2 linked regions of the Lichenicola cladoniae genome follow. Each later gene encodes a partner of the first gene's protein in a complex. Links are inferred from orthologs where the notes say so. Each region holds a gene or a part of one and is shown on either strand. Other genes may lie near its edges.

The links.
Region 2: the proteins of HN018_RS14820 (region 1) and accD are in contact, whole or in part, in a solved structure (PDB 8UXZ), measured with the Escherichia coli proteins. The link is inferred for Lichenicola cladoniae from one-to-one orthologs.

The regions. Positions count from the first base shown.
Region 1 is NZ_CP053708.1:3,257,151-3,260,432, reverse strand. What follows is about bases 148-3,112. They hold HN018_RS14820 (acetyl-CoA carboxylase biotin carboxyl carrier protein), read right to left. Parts: upstream 1,877-3,112; coding sequence 1,418-1,876; downstream 148-1,417. Other genes in these bases: HN018_RS14810 (septal ring lytic transglycosylase RlpA family protein), read left to right, coding at 2,662-3,112; aroQ (type II 3-dehydroquinate dehydratase), read right to left, coding at 1,873-2,328; accC (acetyl-CoA carboxylase biotin carboxylase subunit), read right to left, coding at 148-1,407. In the rest of the region: more of accC, read right to left, coding at 64-147; more of HN018_RS14810, read left to right, coding at 3,113-3,282. UniProt on the Escherichia coli protein: This protein is a component of the acetyl coenzyme A carboxylase complex; first, biotin carboxylase catalyzes the carboxylation of the carrier protein and then the transcarboxylase transfers the carboxyl group to form malonyl-CoA.
Region 2 is NZ_CP053708.1:4,692,011-4,695,327, forward strand. The notes cover bases 1-3,000. They hold accD (acetyl-CoA carboxylase, carboxyltransferase subunit beta), read right to left. Parts: upstream 1,942-3,000; coding sequence 1,060-1,941; downstream 1-1,059. Other genes in these bases: HN018_RS21280 (bifunctional folylpolyglutamate synthase/dihydrofolate synthase), read right to left, coding at 1-1,056; trpA (tryptophan synthase subunit alpha), read right to left, coding at 1,938-2,789; trpB (tryptophan synthase subunit beta), read right to left, coding at 2,786-3,000. In the rest of the region: more of trpB, read right to left, coding at 3,001-3,317.

The sequences.
Region 1 (3,282 bases):
GGCCGCTCGGCGGTCGATACCAGGCAGAACGGCGTGTCCATCGCGCCGATGTTCAGCGACCGCCTAGTGCGGCTTGTCGACGAACTGTTCGAGCCAGTGGATGGTGTAGTCGCCGGCACGGAACTCCGGGTCCGCAAGGATGCGCTGGTGCAAAGGGATTACGGTCTTGATCCCCGAAATCACGAACTCGTCCAGCGCCCGCTGCATCCGGGCGATCGCCTCGGGACGGGTTGGCGCATGCACGATCAGCTTGGCGACCATGCTGTCGTAATACGGCGGCACCACGTAGCCGGCGTAGAGCGCGCTATCGATCCGGACACCCAGGCCACCCGGTGGATGGAACACGGTGACGCGGCCGGGGGTCGGCATGAAGGTGTCCGGGTCCTCGGCGTTGATCCGGCACTCGATCGCATGGCCCTCGAAGCGGACCTGCTCCTGCGTGTAGCCGAGCGGCTGGCCGGCGGCGATACGGATCTGCTCGCGCACCAGGTCCACGTTGCACACCATCTCGGTGATCGGATGCTCGACCTGCAGCCGGGTGTTCATCTCGATGAAGGCGAACTGGCCGTCCTGGTACAGGAACTCGAGCGTGCCGGCATTGCGGTAGCCGAGCTTCTTCAGAGCAGAGGTTGCGGTCTCGCCGATCGCGCGGCGTTCCTCCTGTGTGAGGGCAGGGGAACCGGCCTCCTCGAGCAGCTTCTGGTGCCGGCGCTGCAGCGAGCAGTCGCGCTCGCCGAAATGCACTACGGCGCCATGATTGTCGGCCATGATCTGCAGTTCGATATGGCGCGGCTTGTCGAGATACTTCTCGAGATAGACTTCGTCGTTGCCGAACGCGGCCTTGGCCTCGGTGCGGGCGACGCGCCAGGCTTCCTCGATATCGTTCGCGGTCTCGGCGACCTTCATGCCGCGTCCGCCACCACCGGCGGCGGCCTTTATCAGCACCGGATAGCCGATCTCGGCCGCGACCGTGCGGGCGGCATCGAGGTCGGCGAGCGCTCCGTCCGAACCCGGCACCAGCGGCACGCCGAGACTGCGCATGGCGGTCTTGGCGGTGATCTTGTCGCCCATCATCCGGATATGGTCGGGCGACGGTCCGATGAAGGTGAGGCCATGCGCCTCGACCGCCTCGGCGAAGCCGGCATTCTCGGACAGGAAGCCGTAGCCCGGATGGATCGCATCGGCACCGCACAGATGCGCCGCGGTCAGGATCGCCGGGATGTTGAGGTAGCTGTCGCGCGACGCCGGCGGGCCGATACAGACGCTCTCGTCCGCCAGCCGCACATGCATCGCCTCGGCGTCGGCAGTCGAATGAACCGCGACCGTGCGTATGCCCAGTTCGCGGCAGGCGCGCAGCACCCGGAGCGCGATCTCGCCGCGGTTGGCAATCAGGATCTTGTCGAACATCAGGCGGCGATCACTCGATGACCGCCAGGACTTCGCCGAACTCGACCGGCGAGCCGGAGGTGACCAGCAGCTTCTTCAGGGTGCCCGCGCGCGGCGCCTTGATCTGGTTGAAGGTCTTCATCGCCTCGATCAGCATCAGCGTCTGTCCGGCGGTGACCGCATGGCCTTCGGTTACGAAGGCCGGCGCGCTCGGCTCGGGCGACAGGTAGGCCACGCCGACCATCGGGCTGGTGACCGCGCCCGGGTGCTTGGACAGGTCGGCCGGATCCGCGATCGCCGGGCCTGCAGCCGGTGCGAGCGCCGTTCCGGGGCCGGACGGTGCGGCATAGGCCTGCACCATCTGCGCCGGGGCGCGGACCACGCGGATGCGGCTGTCCTTCTCCGCGACCTCGATCTCGGTCAGACCGGTCTCGGTCAGGATCTGGGCCAGTGCGCGGATCGCGTCCACGTCGACGGGCAGGCGGCTCATCGTTCGTCCTCGTCCATGATGATGTCGGCCAGCGCGGTCAGCGCCAGCGCATATCCACGCACCCCGAGCCCGCAGATCACGCCCACAGCCGCCTGGCTGACATAGGAGTGCCGGCGGAATTCCTCGCGACGGTGGATGTTGGAGATATGCACCTCGACGACCGGCAACGCGACAGCCGTCAGCGCGTCGAGCAATGCGATAGAGGTATGGGTATAGGCGCCCGGGTTGATCAGGATCCCGCGCGCGCGGCCACGGCATTCCTGCACCCAGGACACGAGCTCGCCCTCGCCGTTGGTCTGGCGGAAGTCGATCGCGACATCCAGGCGCTCGGCAGCCTGGACGCAGATCTGCTCGACATCGTCGAGCGTCGCCCTTCCGTAGATGGCGGGTTCGCGCAGACCGAGCATGTTGAGGTTGGGGCCGTTCAGCACGGCGATGAGCGGAGGCGTCATTGTCACGCGGCGTTAGCATGTCGCCACCGGTGCTCCAAGGGCATCCGGGCCACATGACGGCGATCGCGACATCCAAGCCACGCTGTTGCCGCTGGCACACGCATGGCTGGGTGCGCCGCACAATATAACGCTGATGTCTACCCAGTAGAGTCATCTTCTTCTTCGTCTCAAATTCCCCAATGCTGTCACCCGAATTGCGACCGAAAAGCATATAAAGGCCTCTTTATGCTCTGTTCATGTTTGGACGGCGCTATTCAGGCTTGATCTTCTGATTAGGTACGCCTCTAGTGCTCGGGAACGGTGTGGGACGACCAAAACGTGCGATCGACGAGCTTGCGACCTCAGAGCAACAGGGCCCTCGCCCTTTCCGCGACGCAGCTCGCCTCGCTAGCCGTTGCGGCCCTTCTCGGCCTCGGCACCTCTGGATCGATCGCAGCACCCGTCGCCGTCGCACCGACAAGCTGGGCAGGGGCGGTCCACTCGCGTCTCGCCGAGCAAGCGGCACTCGATCCCGCCACCGCAACCTCGGACCCGGCACCGGTCGAGGCGGCACCTCATCATCAGGTCACTGCCTGGGCCCGGGCCGTCGAGGCCCGTTTCGCGCTGCATGCTCATCATGTCGCCGAAGCCGGCCGGTCTGCGCTCGCCTGGTCCGAGAGCGGCGTCGCAAGCTGGTATGGCCGCGACCATGCCGGACGGCGCACATCCAGCGGCGCCCGCTTCGATCCGATGCAGCTGACCTGCGCTCATCCAACCCTGCCACTCGGCACCAAGGTGCTGGTGACATCGGATACGACCGGGCAATCGGTCGTCGTGACCGTCAATGACCGCGGCCCGTTCGGAGGCCGGATCGTCGATCTTTCACGTGCGGCGGCAGCCCGGATCGGCATGCTCGATAGCGGCGTCGCAAGCGTGACGCTGCAGCAGGCGACGCCGGAAGTGGTCGAAGTGGCC
Region 2 (3,317 bases), 1.4 Mb from region 1 along the record:
GGCCGGGTCCTTGCTCTGCTTCATGCCGACCAGCAGATGCACCGGCCGGTCCGACCAGCCGTCGAGCGTTGCCGCGAGTGCCAGGCCGGCGCCGGGATTATGGCCGCCATCGAGCCAGAGCTCCCAGCCTGGCGGCAGGGTCGTCGCCAATCGGCCGGTCAGGCGCTGCATCCGTGCCGGCCACGTCGCCTGCGCGATGCCGGCGAAGGCATGCTCCGGAAGTGCCAGTCCCGATGCGCGCAGCGCGGCGATCGCCAGCCCGGCATTGTCGATCTGATGCGGGCCGTCCAGGCCGGGCAATGGCAGGTCCACCACCCCATGCCGGTCCTGGTAGCGGAGCGGCTGCGCGGCGTTCGTGGTGCGCTCGATGGTCCAGTCGCGGTCGCGCAGCAGGAGCGGCGCCTGTTGCCGATCGGCTTCCGCGACGATCTCGGCCAGCGCTTCCGGCTGGTGCCGCCCGGTTACGATCGGCGATCCCGGCTTGATGATGCCGGCCTTCTCCCGTGCGATACCGGCCAGGGTGTTCCCGAGAAACCCTTCATGGTCCATCGACAATGATGCGATGGCGCAGGCGGCGGGGCCTGCGAGCAGGTTGGTCGCGTCGTAACGGCCGCCGAGCCCCACCTCGATGATGGCCAGGTCCGCCGGCGTTTCGGAAAACAGCAGGAACGCGCAGGCGGTCAGCACCTCGAACACGGTGATTGGTGCACCGGCATTGACGTGCTCGATGCGCTCGAGCGTCGCCACCAGATGCGCCTCGGTCACCAGTCGGCCGGCGACCCGGAACCGCTCGGTGACGTCGACCAGATGCGGGCTGGTGGTTGCGTGCACGCTGAGCCCGGCCGCCTCGGCGATCGCGCGAAGATGCGCGCAGGTGCTGCCCTTGCCGTTGGTGCCGGCAACGTGGATGACCGGTGGCAGCTTCCGTTCCGGATGATCCAGCTTGCCGAGCAGCGCTTCCAGCCGGCCGAGGCTGAGGTCGATCAGTGCCGGATAAAGCCGCTGCAGCCGCTCCAGCACGAGAACGCTACGGCCACTGAACTCGGGCGACAGCATGGGCTAGGCCGCGTAGGCGGCAGCCTTGACCAGCGTATCCCTGGTGCCGAGCAGGGAGAGCAGGCGGCCCAGCGTCGTGCGCATCTCGGACCGCTGGACGACCATGTCGAGCATGCCATGCGCCAGCAGGTATTCGGAGCGCTGGAAGCCGTCGGGAAGGGTTTCGCGCACCGTCTGCTCGATCACCCGGGGGCCCGCGAAACCGATCAGGGCGTTGGGCTCGGCGATCTGGATGTCGCCCAGCATCGAGAAGCTCGCAGTGACGCCACCGGTGGTCGGGTTGGTCATCACGACGATGTAGGGCAGGCCCGCTTCCTTCACCATCTGCACGGCGATGGTGGTGCGCGGCATCTGCATCAGGCTGATCATGCCCTCCTGCATGCGGGCTCCACCGGATGCGGTGAAGATGACCAGCGGCGCCTGTTGCAGGACGGCCAGCCGGGCGGCGGCGACGATGCCTTCACCTAGAGCCGCACCCATCGTGCCGGCCATGAACTCGAACGCCATGACGGCGACCACGGCCTTGTTACCGACGATGGTGCCGTGCGCCACGACCAGCGCCTCGTCGAGATGCGTCTTGGTGCGGTTTTCCTTGAGGCGATCGGTGTATTTCTTCTGGTCGCGGAAGCCGAGAGGATCGGCCGGCGCCTTGGGCAGCTCGATGCGGGTGAACTGGCCGTCATCGAAGGTCCAGGCAAGCCGGTCGTTCACCAGGGCGCGCATGTGATGACCGCAGTGCGGGCACACGTTCAGCGACTTCTGCAGGTCCTTGCTGAAGATCATCTGGTTGCAGGATTCGCACTGCGTCCAGAGATTGTCTGGCACGTCCCGCTTGCCGAGCAGGTTGCGTATCTTCGGCCGGACGTAAGTGGTCAGCCAGCTCATGCGACGATTTCCTTAACCTGTGCGCCCACGCGTGCCGTCCTGACGCCCTCGGCCAGCATCCTGACCTGGTCGAGCACCAGGCTTACCGTATCGGGACCGGCCTGGCCGTGCCGGTCCAGGCTTTTCGCCAGCGTCTCGATCAGGGCAGAGGCGACCACCGCACCGTCCGCCACCCTGACGGCCGCAGCCGCCTGGGCCGGAGTGCGGATGCCGAAGCCGATCGCCACCGGGAGGTCGGTCGCCTTGCGCAGGTTCGGCAGGGCCAGGACCAGATCGGCCTCGGACGCGGTACGGGTGCCGGTCACGCCGGTGATGCTGACGTAATAGATGAAGCCGGAGCTGCCCTGGAGCACGGTGGGCAGCCGGACTTCATCGGTGGTCGGGGCGACCAGCCGGATGATGTCGAGACCATGCTCGGCGGCATGGTTTTCCAGCAGGTCGGCTTCTTCCGACGGCAGGTCCACCACGATCAGCCCGTCGACCCCTGCACGCCCGGCATCGGCACAAAAACGTGCAGGGCCGTAGCTGTCGATCGGGTTCAGGTAGCCCATGAGGATGATTGGCGTGTCGACGTCGTGCTCGCGGAAGCTAGCCACCATCGACAGCGTGCGGCCGAGCGTCGCACCGGCCAGCAATCCGCGCTTGGACGCCGCCTGGATGGTCGGTCCATCCGCCATCGGATCGGTAAAGGGAACGCCGATCTCGATCAGGTCGGCACCGGCACCCGGCATGCCGCGCAGGATAGCCGCCGCGGTGTCAAGGTCAGGGTCGCCTGCTTCGAGATACGGGATCAGCGCGCCGCGACCGGCCTGCCTGAGGGCGGCGAACCGGGCGGCGATCCGGCTCACAGGCTTACGCCCAGATGCTCGGCGACGGTGAAGATGTCCTTGTCGCCCCGACCGGAGAGATTCATCACGATGATCTCGTCCTTGCCCATCGCCGGCGCGATCTTTGCCACGTGCGCCAGGGCATGCGCGCATTCGAGCGCCGGGATGATGCCCTCGGTGCTGGTGCAGAGCTGGAACGCGGCGAGCGCCTCGTCGTCGGTGATCGCTACGTATTCGGCCCGGCCGATATCGTGCAGCCACGAATGCTCCGGCCCGATGCCGGGATAATCCAGCCCGGCGCTGATCGAATGTGCTTCCTGGATCTGGCCGTGCTCGTCCTGCAGCAGGTAGGTGCGGTTGCCGTGCAGCACACCCGGACGGCCGCGGCTTATGCTGGCGGCCTGCTCGCCGCTGTCGAGGCCGCGCCCGGCTGCCTCGACGCCGATCAGCCTGACCGAGGCATCGTCCAGGAACGGATGGAAAATCCCCATCGCGTTGGAGCCGCCGCCGATCGACGCCACGACCGCATCCGGAAGGCGGCCCTCGACC